DNA from 3 places in the Paenibacillus sp. EPM92 genome. Region 2 is predicted to be linked to each of the others. Evidence: riboswitches for the same ligand, from Rfam matches in the RefSeq annotation. Region 2 holds a riboswitch; each other region holds the start of a gene.

Region 1 (4,932 bases), on a different contig from region 2:
TCAGCACCGTCATATTTTCGGTAAAATGGCCCATTTCCTGCAGCTTGTCGTCCATGTGGAGCTTGAACAAATCGCTGTTCCCCCAAATCAGTCCGGCCGTGAACGTCGCCATAAATCCGCTCACATGCAGCGCGTCGCCCAGCCAGTAGGCCCCAAGCGCGGTAACGACGAGGGCGATCGTGGTGTAATCGCGCAGCCATCCGAGCCTCAGGTGCGCCGTGATGAACGCCAGCCCGAACCCGACACCGATGCCGACCGCGATGCCGCCGAGCGCCGTTTGCAGAAACTCGAGCACGCTTGAGGAGAGCGATATCGCCTGTCCGCCCGTAATCGCGCCGAGCACCGAGAAGGTGAGGATCGAGCCGGTTGCGTCGTTGAAGGCGGATTCGCTTTCCACCGTTTCCCGTACTTTGCTCCGGATCTTCACTTGCTTGAAGACGGGGATCAGCGTCGCCGGGTCGGTCGACGAAATAATCGCCCCAAGCAGCACCGCATACATGAACGGGATCCCCAGCAGGTAATGGGCGGCGAAAGCGACGACCGCGCACGTAATCAGCACGCCCGGCACGCTTAGCAAGGTAAGGGTGACCCATACCTGGCGAAGGCCCGACAGCCGGATGTTGCGCCCCCCGTCGAATAAGATGAGCGCGGAACCGACGGTTAAGATGAATTGATTCGTGAACGAGCTGCTCGGCTCGTGAATCAGGTGCAGCCCTTGACCGACGATCATGCCTGCGGCCAAAAAGAGAGCGACGTCCGGCAGTTTCAGCCAATTCGCCGCTTTTCCGAAAATCATGCCCAGAAATAAGACGGAAACGATTAAAAAGATGACATGCTCGATAAGTACGGCATTCTCCAACTCTCCGTGGCTCCTTCCTATATAAACCCAACGATCGTCTATTAACGCATTAACGAGCCAAGGCGTTCTCGAAATGCTCGATCTGTTCGTTCGTGCCAATGATGACCATGACGTCCTTCTCGTCTACGGTATCGGTAGCCGTCGGCGCGATGATCACGTCGCCATGCTTCTTATTGATAGCGACGACGCTGCAGCCATAACGAGCCCGGGTATCAAGCTCCTTCAACGACAGACCGTCCAAACACTTCGGAACGGCCAGCTCGGCGATCGTGTACTCCTTCGACAGCTCGATATAATCGAGCAGATTCGGGGAAACCAGCTGATGCGCGACGCGAATGCCCATATCCCGTTCCGGGAAAATGACCCGGTCGACGCCGATCTTATGCAGCACCTTCCCGTGCAGCTCGGACAACGCCTTGGCCACAACCATCTTCACCCCGATATCCTTCAAGAGGATCGTCGTCAGGATGCTGGCTTGAATATCGTTGCCGATCGCTACGATCACGCAATCAAAATTCCGGATCCCAAGCGAACGAATGACATCTTCGTCCGTCGAATCCGCAACGACGACGTGCGTGAGCTCTTCGCTCATTTCTTCTACCGCTTCCTCGTCCATATCGATCCCCATTACTTCATAACCGAGCTGTATGAGCTCCTTTGCCAGACTCGAGCCGAAACGGCCGAGTCCGATTACCGCGTACTGACTGCGTTTCATCGAATGCCTCTCCCTATCCAATCGTAATTTTCCCTTCCGGGTATCTGAACAGCTCTTTCTCTGCCTTCGGACCGAGCGCATACGCGAGCGTCAACGGACCGAGCCGGCCGATAAACATCGTAAGGGCGATCATCAACTTGCCGAACGTGGTCAAATCGGGCGTGAGCCCCATCGTCAGTCCGACCGTGCCGAAAGCCGACGTCGCTTCGAACAAAATCATCAGGAAATTGTGATCTTCCGTCGTGGACAGCAGCATGGTGACGAAGATGACCCAGAACAAGGCGATCATGGTTAACGTAATCGCTTTAAGAATCCGGTCTTTGCCGAGCCGGTTATGGAACAGCACGATATCCTCTTTCCCCCGGATCATCGCGATAATCGCCCCGATCAGCGTCGTGAACGTCGTCGTCTTGATCCCGCCGCCCGTCGATCCCGGGGACGCCCCGATGAACATGAGAACAATAATGAAAAACTGCGACGCCTGCCTCATGCCCGCGATGTCGATGCTGTTCGCGCCGGCCGTTCGAGGGGAGACCGATTGAAAGAACGAAGCCAGTATTTTACCGTTCCAGTTAAGCGTGGCAAGCGTCTTCGGATTCGTAAATTCAAAGATGAAGATGACGATGGCCCCGACCAGGATCAGAATGCCGCTCGCGCTCAACACGACCTTGGAATGGAGCGACAGCCGGCGGCGCTGCTTGTACTCCATCAAGTCGGACAGGACGACAAACCCGATCCCTCCTAATATAATCAACGCCATGGAGACGATATTGATCACATAATCGTCCGCGTAAGCCGTAATGCCGGAGAACCGGCCGGTAATCGGACCGAACAGATCGAACCCGGCGTTGTTAAAGAACGAGATCGCATGAAACACCCCATACCCCAGCGCACGCACCGGACCTAAATCGAACGACCACCGGATGGCGAAGATGACAGCCGCTGTGAACTCGATCGTCAACGAGTACACCAGAACTTTACGGATTAAGCGCACGATGCCTTCCATGCTGCCCTGATTCATCGCTTCTTGAAGAATGAGCCGTTCTTTCAGCGAAAGCCGCTTCTTCAAGGCGAAGGCGAACAGGGTGGCCATGGTCATGAACCCGAGACCGCCGACCTGAATCAACGAAATAATGACAATCTTGCCGAATAAAGACCAATGAGTGCCTGTATCGACTACGACCAGACCGGTCACACAGGTCGCCGAGGTCGCCGTGAACAACGCGTCCAGGAAAGGCGTCGGCACCCCGGACGCCGCTGACACCGGGAGCGTTAACAAGCCGGCGCCCGCCAGTATGATCAAGGCGAACCCGATGACCAAAATTTGCGGCGGGGTAAGCTCGATTTTTTTCGATTTGGATTTCATCCTGAACCTGCACCTTCTCAACTTTTTATGAACAACAAAAAAAAGACACGGGAAACCCAGTGCCATCCAAGGTTCCTGTAACACAAGCCTACGAGGTTAGCTGACGGATTCGGGTATACAGGCCCCCTATCCATGCGGCCCGTTACCCGGCCCTGCACGGAATTCACCCCTATGATTCATGGTTCCCCCGTTTTCTTGAAGAAATTCGGCTTCTTATTCAATTGATATGAATTATAAGGTTCTTTGGAACGAAGTACAAAGCTCTATTTGGCGGAAAAGGAAGGATTTTCGGAACATTACGATACATGACAGCGCTCTCAAACGGTGAAGTCTTCTCCTTGCTTGTTTTTTCCGGCGGTTTCTCGTGATATCATGAGATTACCCTATTAGCATGGATGACCATAACGGAGAATACGATTAAGATAAGCTGTTACGATTTACCGGATAAGGAGTGTGTCATGCCCAACAAAGGTTCTCGTCCCCCCTTATGGCTGGCGGTCATCGGTCTTCTGCTGTACTTCGGGCTATCTTATCTCGCCCCGCTGTTTCAGGACCACAACGATCTTGACGGGGAAGCGCAGGCGGCGCCTGCCATTAGTAAAGCGGAAGCGGCCGACCTCGCGATCGCCTTCGCCGATCACAAATTCGGGCTCTCGCCCGGCCGCACGGCGGATACGTTGTTTCAATCGAACACGGTTCGCAGCGGGTACATCCAGAAGGAAGGCTTGGAGGAAGAGTATCGAAATCGGTTCGAGAAGCGTTATCCAATCGATTATTACGAAGTGGAAATCCGCGATGGGCAAGCCACCTATTACATCGGGGTCAACTTCAACAACCGTCAGGTGATCAGCTATAGCGCTTCGAAAGCGCCGACGGCCAAAACCGAAGCGCGGCCGGCGGCGGAAACGGATGCGTCCTCGATCGCCGTAAGCGCCGTCCGCGATATGGGCTTCGATCCGGCTGCGTTCACACTGGCTGGCAGCGCTGCGGACAAACGCCCGCCCGGCGAATTCGTATTCGTCAGCAAGACGGAGCGGATCGGCGAAGCCCCGCTGGAGCTGCACGTGCAGACGGCGAACGGGCAAGCGGTGTCGTTCCGCCCGGCATTCCCGCCGCCGGAAAGCTTCACACTCTGGCAGCAGATGCAGGACGAGCGGTCCGCTCTGATGACGCGGATCAGCTTGTTCGCATCGCTGCTGATGGCGCTCGCCGCCTTGATCCTCGTCGTACGGCAGCGCAAACAGATCGACTTCGCGCGCGGCGCGCTGCTGTCGATCGTGTTCCTGGCGATCTATGTGAGCAATAACTACAATCTGATGCCCGCCTTCCGTACGATGCACGGCAGCGGTCCTTCGGAGCCGGATGCGGTGTTGTACTTGTGGATCAGCAACATCTATGTGGCGCTGATGGCGTTGTCCTCTTACTTCGCCTTGGTTGCCGGAAGCCGGCTGACGCTTGACCGGGGCGAACGCCCGTGGGCCGTATGGCGTGATGCGGACTTCGCCGGGCAAGTGAAGCAGGCGATGAGCAGCGGATATGTGATCGCCCTGTTCATTCTCGGCATCCAGCAGGCGTTGTTCTTCGCCGCCACCGAGCTGTTCGACGTCTGGGCCGTGAACGACCCGACCGATTCGGTGTACAATATGCTGCACCCCGAATGGTTTCCGCTGCTGGCCTGGTCTGCAGCCATCTCCGAGGAAGCCGTCTACCGGGTGCTCGGCGTGTCGCTTATGCTGAAGCTGACACGCCGTCCTTTCGTGGCGGTGCTTGTGCCTAGCGTCATCTGGGCGATGAGTCACACCCAGTACCCGGTATACCCGGTGTACACCCGGCTTGTAGAGGTGTCGGTCATCGGCATCGTGTTCGGTTACGCGTACTTGCGGTACGGCTTCCTGACCGCCCTGTTCGCCCACGCGGCGATGGACAGCATCCTGATGGGCTTCTCGCTGATGTACAGCGGCGACGACAGGCAAGCCGCCGTCGGCCTCGCGT
Region 2 (4,932 bases):
CAATATCGCCTCCGCTATGGGGGCGAATGTGATCGGCGTGGACATCAACGATGCCAACCTCGATTTGGCGAAGCAAATGGGAGCCGCTTACACGGTCAACAGCAGGACGACCGATCCGATTGCAGCCGTCAACGAAATGACACAAGGCGGAGCGGATGTGTCGGTAGACGCGCTCGGGCTGTCGCAGACGGCGGTTAGCGCGATCAGAAGCTTGCGCAAGCGCGGCCGGCATCTTCAAATCGGCATGACGTCGAAGCAGGATGCGGGGGCCATCGCGATTCCGGTCGATGAGATGATCCTGAAAGAACTTTCTTTCATTACGAGCTTCGGCATGCCGGCGCATCGCTATCATGCTGTACTGCCCCTCGTATCCAACGGGAAATTGACGCCGGGGAAAATGGTGACGCGAGAAGTTTCGCTTTCCGAGGTGAACGGCATATTCGAGGAAATGAGCAGCTTTACAAATACGGGAACGTATGTCGTCACCAAGTTCGGGTAAAGCGGCGTTGGCCGGCAGCTGCCGGTATAGTCGTGTTGGCGGGCGCCGGCAATGCAGGTCAAACTCGGCGAGTTGTGAGCAATAAAGGAAGATTTTCTGCTATTCCGTGTGTACTTAATGAAATTACAACCTGAATTAAATATTTTATTCGAGATTATCGTTAAATATAACGACATAAATAAGAAGAATAGTGTATAATAAATAGGAATAACATGTTATTGAAAAGGCGAATGCCAGCTTGGCTGCCGAGCTAATCCGACTTCATGAAAGAAAGGATGGATCATGCATGGAAAACTCCTCGATTAGCGTAGACCTGGGTGTAATCTTGTGTAAGCATTGCGCTGAAATTATTGGCACGTTCGATTCCGAGAAGGTGACTACGTATTATTCGGATTGCCAGGAGCCGGACTGCTTGGAAACGAGAAAGAACACCAATAACCAACAATGAAAGCTATCGGGAAAGCTCTGCAACATGATCAAACCTAACGGGATTTGAAGCTCTCGCGGGTGTATGGCGGGGGCTTCTTTATTTATATCTGTGCGCTCGTATAAAGCGCTTGGCAAACCATCCGCGATATGAGATAGTATCATGTAACCGGAAGAAGGGGATGGGGTAATGAACGTTCAATATTTCGCGGATATTCTTGATAAGGTGCGGATCCATAAACCGCTCGTGCACAATATTACGAATGTAGTCGTAACGAATTTCACGGCGAACGGCCTGCTGGCCTTAGGAGCATCGCCGGTTATGGCATATGCTCACGAAGAGGTTGCAGAGATGGCGCAAATCGCCGGCGCCCTCGTCTTGAATATAGGCACGCTGGACGACCGTATCGTTCACGCCATGCGGATCGCGGGGCAATCGGCGAACGCGCATGGCGTTCCGATTGTTTTCGATCCGGTGGGAGCCGGGGCGACGGCATATCGCACGGAAACGGCCCGTTCGCTCATGAAGGAGCTGCGGATCTCGGTACTTCGAGGCAATGCTGCGGAAGTGGCTAACGTCGTCGGGAAATCGTGGAGCATTAAAGGCGTGGACGATGCAGGCAGTGCGGCCGGGGAAGTGCCTGCGCTTGTCCGGCAAGCGGCGCGGGCGATGAGCTGTGTCGTCATCGTCACAGGCCGTGACGATTATGTGAGCGACGGCGAGGCGACGTATCGGGTGAGCAATGGTACGCCGCTGCTGACCCAAGTGACCGGAACAGGCTGCTTGCTGACTTCGGTGGTCGGCGCCTTCCTTGCGGTGGAGAACGATCAAGCGGCTGCTGCTGTGGCGGCATTGGCTTATTATGGGGTTGCCGCAGAGCGAGCGGTCCAGATCGCCGGCTCCGACAATCCGGGCAGTTTTCAGATCGAATTGCTGAATCAGCTGCACAAGACGGATGGCGAAGTTGTACGTCGGCAGGCGAAAATAACTCGCGTGGAGTAAGCGACCGGAACAACTTCTCAATGAATTTCAAGATTTTGGATTATTGACTTGCGAATAGCAGTTTTGTATGATGAAATCACGCTTAATTTCCGGTTTACACGAAACCGGAAAGCGGGGGAACCAATGAAATTGGGGCGAATCATTCCATGTAGGGAACCATCTTTCCCGAGCCCGACAGCTAACCTCGTCAGCAGTAGATGGGTCAAATTGTGTATGTATGCAGACTTGCATCGTTGACCCGTGAATCCGGGTCTTTTTGTGCTCCAGACCCGTCGCAGTCCAGGACGATAAGCGCTAGATGATAGCGCATCCTGGCTGGATTCGGGTCTTTTTTGTTTTTATGATAACATCATAGCTTAAGTAAGGAGGATCATGATGCTCCAGCGAATTACTTCTTCCCACCTGCAAGAACTGACAGATGTTCAAAAAGAATACCTGCGAAACCATTGGATACCACAAGAAGGCGAATATATAGCTATGGGTGACCACGAAGAGATGATTTATTACTTGAACGGGGTCGAGAAGCATAAAGCGCTTCCATTATTAACGATCGGACAAATGTTAAGCTACTTAAATAAACATGACCATTCCGTCCGTATTCAACATGTTTCCGGAGAATGGGTCGTGCAGACCTCTATGATTGAAACGAAGGCTATTGAATTAAGTCATGCTTTATGGGAAGCGTTTAAATCGGTTTTGGACAAGAACACAACACGATGATGTTGTGTTCTTGTTTGTATGAGACCTGAAACCGTCGATTTTTTTTCGCGTATTGCTAAGGAAACAAGATGAGGTGAGTAATGGAACAGATATTATTGGAGTTTATTGGCTATTTCAAACAATTATCGTACATAGGCGTCGTTTTGGCGCTGACGTTCGAGTTTGTTCCGGCAGAGCTGGTTCTTCCCCTCGTCGGTTATTGGGTCTATGAAGGGGATATGAACTTGGGGCTGGCTATTCTGGCAGGGACAGTCGGAGGGGTAACAGGACCCTTGACTCTATACGCATTAGGAAAGTATGGGGGGAGGCCGGTGATAATAAAGTTTGGCAAGTTCTTTTTTATACGGACGAAAGAGATCGATAAGGCCGAACGATTTTTCCATAAGTATGGGGCGGGCGTAGCTTTTCTGGGCCGGTTTATCCCGGGGGTTCGGACCGCTGTTTCGCTTCCGTGCGGCATGGCCAGAATGAGTGTCTGGAAGTTCTCGTTATTTACGTTTTGTGCCATGCTGCCTATAACGAGTTTATACGTTTATCTTGGGTACAAGCTTGGTCCCAATTGGCACGAGGTCGGGGAGCTGGCGAAGGGGTATTTGTTCCCGGTTGCCGCCGTGATTGTGGCCGGTCTTCTCGTTTATTCAGCTGTGAAATTATTCAATCGCAATAAAGAAAGAACGACGTAGGAGACGAAAGACGGTGTGGTTTTTGAATGGTAAAATTTTAACGGGCATGGAGGATGCGGATGGTTCATGTCGAATATGTGAGTAATTATTTTACCTTCACGGAACTGAGATGGTGCCCATGTTAGAACATATAAAAGATAAGACAAGTGATTACCTGCTGACATTAATTCAAATCATGCCTGATATCATTGTTTTTAAAGACGGTAAAGGGGCATGGGTTGAAGCGAATGATGCTGCGCTGCAGTTATTTGAGTTAGACCGTGACGCGTATAAGGGGAAAACAAATCTTGATTTTCAACGTTCTAAGCCGCATATGGAAGAGTTTTTTCATACATGCGAAGAAACCGACAATGAAGCCTGGAGACGAGGCAAAACGATTCATTTTGAAGAAAAATTCAAGCGTTCCGACGGCTCGACCGTAATTATCGAGTTTATTAAAGAACCTGTTATGGCCGAGGATGGTCGGCGGGAGTGGTTAATTGTTGTCGGCCGCGACATTACTGAACGAAAGTTAATTCAAGATCATTTGAACGAGCAAAATGTGGTTCTGGAAATGGTTGCCAAAGGCAGGCCGCTACAAGATATTTTAGGTCACATTATTGAATTTGTAGAGAAGCAAACAGAGGCTGTTTGTTCCATTCTGCTGCTTGATAACGATTTATTAAAACATGGAATGGCTCCCCGTCTTCCGGCTTCTTTCTTGCGGGCTGTAGACGGCATACGAATTGGACCGGACATGGGTTCTTGCGGAACCGCCGCCTATTATAACAAAAATATTATTGTATCTGACATTGAGAATGATCCGTTATGGCGGGATTTCCGCGAGATTGCGCTGGATCACGGGTTTCGGGCTTGCTGGTCTGTCCCCTTTACGGATAAAGACAATCAGGTGATCGGAACATTCGCTATCTATTACAAGACTCGAAAATCTCCCGAAACCAGGGAACTCCAAATGATCGAGCGTTCCGCTTATTTAATAGGGCTGGTAATCGAACGTAATAAAGCGGAAGAAACCATTCGAAAATTGGCATTTTTCGATTCCTTAACTGAACTCCCCAACCGTAAATCGTTTCAACATATCCTTGAAAAGACGATGGCCGAAGCCAAACAAAAAAATCAATTGTTTGCCGTGCTTTATCTGGATTTGGATGGATTCAAATTCATTAATGACTCGATGGGTCATTCCGTCGGCGATCTTCTTCTGCAGCGTGTGTCCCAGCGCTTACAAGATCTTGTATCGAATAAAGGGATTGTTTCACGTCAAGGCGGTGACGAATTCACCATCCTACTGCCAAATACGTCAAAAGCGGAAACGGAAGCTTACTGCCAGAAGATTATGGAGGCATTGAATGCACCCTTCCGTATTCAAGATCATGATCTGTATATTTCAACAAGCATTGGGATCAGCATGTTCCCGTTTGATGGAGAAACGATAGAAGCATTGGTAAAAAATGCGGATATGGCGATGTATCATGCGAAGAGGCAGGGCAGAAATCACGGAATGCCTCGCCATGAAGCTTGACCGAGCCGCAAAAACATGAAGAAGCCCCTCTTCGGATGGGGCTTCTTCATGTTTTTGGGCTGAGATGTGTAAATATAAA
Region 3 (4,932 bases), on a different contig from region 2:
GACCTTGTATTGATACAAAAACCCGGGCAAGGAGGGGTGACATTTGAAGGGCAGCGATCACAAAAGTAAATTTTTACTCACCAATCGCGAACGCGAAGTATTTGAACTGCTGGTGCAGGACAAAACGACGAAAGATATCGCGCAGCAGCTGTTTATCAGTGAGAAAACCGTACGCAACCATATCTCCAACGTCATGCAGAAATTAAATGTAAAAGGGCGTTCGCAAGCGGTTGTCGAGCTGATTAAGCTTGGGGAGCTGCAGATCTGAGGAAATCCAATGGACCTAACAAAGTCTTCTTTTTACGGTTCTTCTTTGCGGAGAATCGTAAGACGAGGGCTTTTTGGTTTGTGGAGGAGAGAAAAACTTGCCCTTTGCGTTTGAGTGTGGTATGATTACTTTAATCATATATTTGAAACCTTGATTCACATATTGCAAAGGGTTATCATTTGTGCGATGGTACCTTTTTCAATGTGTGAATTTTTTATTTGTTTCCAAAAATAAAAAGTACATGTTAAATAAAAATTTGGAGGTCATATTATGCAAACAGGTACAGTGAAATGGTTTAATGCTGAAAAAGGTTTTGGTTTTATCGAAGTGGAAGGCGGCAACGACGTGTTCGTGCATTTCAGTGCAATCACAGGCGATGGTTTCAAATCGTTAGATGAAGGTCAACGTGTTGAATTCAATGTCGTACAAGGAAATCGCGGTCCGCAAGCCGAAAATGTTGTAAAGCTGTAAAACCCAAAGCAAGCTGCCCTAACAAATATGGAGGGCAGCTTTTCTTTTGGATCATAAGGAGGGGTTCATCATGTATTTTCGGAAAAAATTGTTAGAGGATATCCCTACGGAAAATACGATGATTTGGTCATGTGAAAATGAAGACTGTAAGGGTTGGATTCGTGACAACTTTGCCTTTGAATGTCAGCCGATTTGCCGACAGTGTCTTGCTCCGATGGTAAGCAGCATGAAGATACTGCCGTTGCTCTTAAACTCGAACATCGACTTTAAATCACTTAAAAAAGGTGTGCAGATTTCTTAGCTGTCGCCCCCCTAATCAAGCCTTCTTTTTACGTTTCCTCTATAAGAGGGATCGTGAGATGAAGGCTTTTTGGTTGTTGGGGAAAAGAAAAAACGCGATTCATCGAGTAAAAAGCATGAAATAAAAGACCGCATGATATGTAAGCGGTATCACGCGTCGTTTTATCAAAACGATGTCTAATATCTTGATTTCATCTGTTTTACAGCTTTTTTGAATAAGCGTATGATACAACTCATGAAAACAAAATAACGTTTCTAATTCTAATTCGCTTAATTTCCCTTTGGGAAAGCGGGGGAACCAAACTCGAGCTTTGCTTATTGGTGTGAGAGCCAAAAATCAAAGTTTGAAGGGGTGAATCCTTGGACACAAACATCGGTAGTGTTTTTGTCCGAGGTAGGGTGCAACTCTCACCACCCGAATCCGTCAGCTAACCTCGTAAGCGTTGTGTGGAGGAGATGGGGAAACTGTGATCGTCTAACGTGACCACAGGGGAAGCGCCTCTGTGGCTTTTTATTGCCAAAAACCGGGATATCAAAAATGAAATGCGTCTTTATCGCTGAGTCCTTTAGGGGATCGGGGGAACCATTCGGTAATGGGCAAGGTTGTTACACCGCTTATTACTTTGGGGTGAATTTCTAAAGCAATCCCGTACATTTGTACATTTGCTTAGAATAGGGCGACTCTTACGTCCGAATCCGTCAGCTAACCTCGTAAGCGTAAAAAGAGAGGCGATTTTGTCGTGCGAAAGATACGGTTTTTTTGCCGTACCCAGGAAGCCGCGAGAAGAGTCCTCTTCTGTCAGGCTTCTTTTTTTATGTCTCTTTAGGATTTGAAGATGTACAACCGTTTGTGACTTTAGGAGTTGATATTTAATGTGGATAAAAACACAGCAACATCGGGTAAAATATCCAAATCATGAAGCAGAGAATCGGCTTCAAAAGGGGGAAGCATTCAAGATGATGTCTGCTTTGAAACGGTTCTTAATCGGTCGTCCTTTGAAATCCGAAGAACTCGCGGAAGAGAAGTTGAGCAAATTTAAGGCTCTTGCCGTATTATCATCGGATGCACTGTCTTCTGTTGCTTACGGCACGGAACAAATATTGCTGGTTTTAATGACAGTAGGTTTTGTGGCATTATGGTATTCCATTCCGATTTCCATTGCTGTATTAGGGTTATTAACGATTTTAATTCTTTCCTATCGCCAAACCATATATGCTTATCCGACGGGGGGCGGGGCATACATCGTATCGAAGGAGAATCTGGGGGTGCCTGTCGGTTTATTAGCAGGGGGATCCTTATTAGTTGATTATATTTTAACTGTGGCTGTTAGTATTTCTGCTGGAACCGATGCGATCACATCCGCTTTCCCTGGCCTTCACGACCATCGTGTTCTCATTGCTATTGTGATGATTGCTTTTTTGACCATCATGAATTTACGGGGAATCACGGAATCGGCTTCTATCCTTGCTTATCCGGTTTACCTGTTTGTCACTCTAATTGTGCTTCTTATCCTGAGCGGGTTATATAAATATGCTGCAGGCGGTGTTTCTGCAGCGCCCCAAACTCATGATATGGCAATCTCGGGAATTAGTTTATTTATACTCCTTAAGGCTTTCAGTTCCGGCTGTTCCGCATTGACCGGGGTTGAGGCCGTATCTAATGCAATACCTAACTTCAAGGCACCGGCGGAGAAAAATGCGGCAAGAACCCTGATGATGATGGGACTTATTTTAGGCAGCTTATTTATGGGGATTAGTTTTCTAGCCTATACCTATGGCATTACACCGAGACCTGAAGAAACCGTCGTTTCCCAAATCGCCGCTTCCACGTTTGGCCGGGGGCCCATGTATTATGCCATACAAGCTTCTACGGCTTTGATCTTATTTCTCGCTGCGAATACAGCCTATGCCGCATTTCCGCTGCTTGCCTACATGATGGCAAAAGACAAATTTATGCCCCGTATGTTTACCGCCAGAGGGGATCGACTCGGGTTTTCAAACGGGATCATCGTACTCGGTGTTTTATCGGCTATTTTAATTGTTATTGCTCAGGGACATACGGAAGGCCTGATTCCTTTGTATGCTTTAGGCGTGTTTATTCCGTTTACCTTGTCCCAAACAGGAATGATGCGCCGCTGGTGGAAAATGAAACCGAAGGGTTGGGCTATCAGCTTTTTAATCAATACAATCGGAATGATCACAACGTTCTCCATCTGCTTAATCTTTTTGATTACAAAATTTTCACAAGTATGGATCACATTCCTTTTCCTTCCGGTTGTTATCTATTTCTTTATTCGTATCCACAAGCATTACCTGAATATGGCTAATGAACTGCGGATTGATCCGAAAGCAGAGACGCCAGTGACCAAAGGAAATGTGATCGTTGTCCCGGTGGCAGGGGTTAATCGGGTCGTTTTAAATACGATCGGGTATGCCAAGTCGATATCAGAGAACATTATTGCCGTTTATGTTGCTTTTGACGACGATGATGCACAGAAGATGGAGAAAAAATGGGAGGAGTGGAATTCAGGCGTTCGGCTTGTTATTTTAAAATCCAGTTATCGGAGCATACTGAGACCTTTAATTAAATTTATCGATACAATTGAATGGAAAACCAGCGAGACGGATTATGTAACGGTGATGATTCCGCAATTTATTACAAGGAGTTGGTGGCACAATTTTCTGCATAATCAATCCAGTATATTAATTCGTGCCTATTGATTAAATCGAAAAGACGTTACGATTTCGACTGTACCTTTTCATTTGAAGCATTAATTAGAGCTGCTGCGTTCAGACCAAAATCCACGAATGGAGGCACCTGATGTTGAATTTATTTGAGCTGGCGAATCTTCATCCTGATATTGAAGCTGTTCACGAGGTCGTCCAGGCTTTAAAGGCTCGCATTGATGGTAAAGAAGTCGGAATTAAAATCCTGAAGAATGAAGCCGGTCATTACTTTTATGAACTAAGTCATTATTATAGAGGAGCGGATAATGCCAACCCGTACGTTTCAACGGACAATCGGTTTGCTTCAGTCGAAGAGGCGGCACGGGGAGCGCTCCGGTCGGCAACGATGTTTTACCGGAGCACCGATGAGGGTGGAACTTGGTTGAAGAACGAATCCTTTTATCCGTAATATCAAGCGAAGATTTTTGTGCCGGCGGCCCCCTGCCCCGCACGAATCTGAAGCAGGACCTCCGCAATTGCGAAGGTCCTGCTTCAGATTACGCTCCAGTTAAATCATCGGGTAAATCCGCTCCAACAAAGCTTTGATCTCATGATGATTCTTTCTTGCTGCCGGCTGTCACATACGCGTTGCGTCCGGCCCCGAGGCCCACGGACAGCAGCAGAAGACTGGCCGCCACAGTGATTAACAACGGAATTGCCCAAGTGTTGGTCACGTCATGAAGAAACCCGAACAGGACGGGGCCGAACGCGGCAAGCAAATATCCGACGGACTGCGCCATCCCCGACAGCTCGGCGGCTTGACGCGCATTCTGCGTGCGAAGCCCGAAGAAAGCAAGCGCCAAACTGATGCTTGAACCTACTGCAATCCCAATACAAATAATCCAAAGCCAGATCAGCGAGGTATTCCCGCTAAGCAATCCGAGGTATCCAATAAGGTGAAAGAGCACCGTTACGATTACAATGCCTCTTTGGTTGGAACTGCGCCCGGCGAGAATCGGAACGATGAATGAAACCGGCAGGCTTACAAACTGCATGGCGGATAGCATCCATCCGGCGGCTGAGACGCTCATCCCCCGGCTATGCAGAATTTCGGGCAGCCATGCCGCATTAATGTAAAAAAGCCACGACTGCAAGCCCATGAACAAGGTGACCTGCCATGCCAGGGAGGAGCGCCAGATGGAGCCGCCGCCGCCCGCAGTTGACGC

What was found. Region 2 has a riboswitch for cyclic di-AMP ahead of JMF85_RS21560 (hypothetical protein). Riboswitches for the same ligand answer to the same signal wherever they lie in the genome.
Region 1: linked by a shared signal. The riboswitch ahead of JMF85_RS09745 (TrkH family potassium uptake protein) and the one ahead of JMF85_RS21560 (hypothetical protein) in region 2 are both predicted to bind cyclic di-AMP.
Region 3: linked by a shared signal. The riboswitch ahead of JMF85_RS10605 (APC family permease) and the one ahead of JMF85_RS21560 (hypothetical protein) in region 2 are both predicted to bind cyclic di-AMP.

Annotation. Positions count from the first base shown of each region.
Region 1 covers NZ_BCPS01000051.1:7,034-11,965, reverse strand. The annotation lists gene JMF85_RS09755 (cation:proton antiporter) at 1-859, opposite strand, end outside; gene JMF85_RS09750 (potassium channel family protein) at 909-1,574, opposite strand; gene JMF85_RS09745 (TrkH family potassium uptake protein) at 1,588-2,940, opposite strand; cyclic di-AMP (ydaO/yuaA leader) riboswitch at 3,011-3,161, opposite strand; gene JMF85_RS09740 (CPBP family intramembrane glutamic endopeptidase) at 3,399-4,932, shown strand, end outside.
Region 2 covers NZ_BCPS01000082.1:98,493-103,424, reverse strand. The annotation lists gene JMF85_RS21575 (zinc-binding dehydrogenase) at 1-499, shown strand, start outside; gene JMF85_RS28445 (GapA-binding peptide SR1P) at 786-947, shown strand; gene thiM (hydroxyethylthiazole kinase) at 1,116-1,928, shown strand; cyclic di-AMP (ydaO/yuaA leader) riboswitch at 1,998-2,136, shown strand; gene JMF85_RS21560 (hypothetical protein) at 2,304-2,648, shown strand; gene JMF85_RS21555 (DedA family protein) at 2,729-3,331, shown strand; gene JMF85_RS21550 (diguanylate cyclase domain-containing protein) at 3,450-4,853, shown strand.
Region 3 covers NZ_BCPS01000054.1:75,813-80,744, forward strand. The annotation lists gene JMF85_RS10590 (helix-turn-helix domain-containing protein) at 44-268, shown strand; gene JMF85_RS10595 (cold-shock protein) at 539-739, shown strand; gene JMF85_RS10600 (cold-shock protein) at 810-1,040, shown strand; cyclic di-AMP (ydaO/yuaA leader) riboswitch at 1,297-1,497, shown strand; cyclic di-AMP (ydaO/yuaA leader) riboswitch at 1,585-1,773, shown strand; gene JMF85_RS10605 (APC family permease) at 1,997-3,760, shown strand; gene JMF85_RS10610 (hypothetical protein) at 3,861-4,175, shown strand; gene JMF85_RS10615 (CynX/NimT family MFS transporter) at 4,315-4,932, opposite strand, start outside.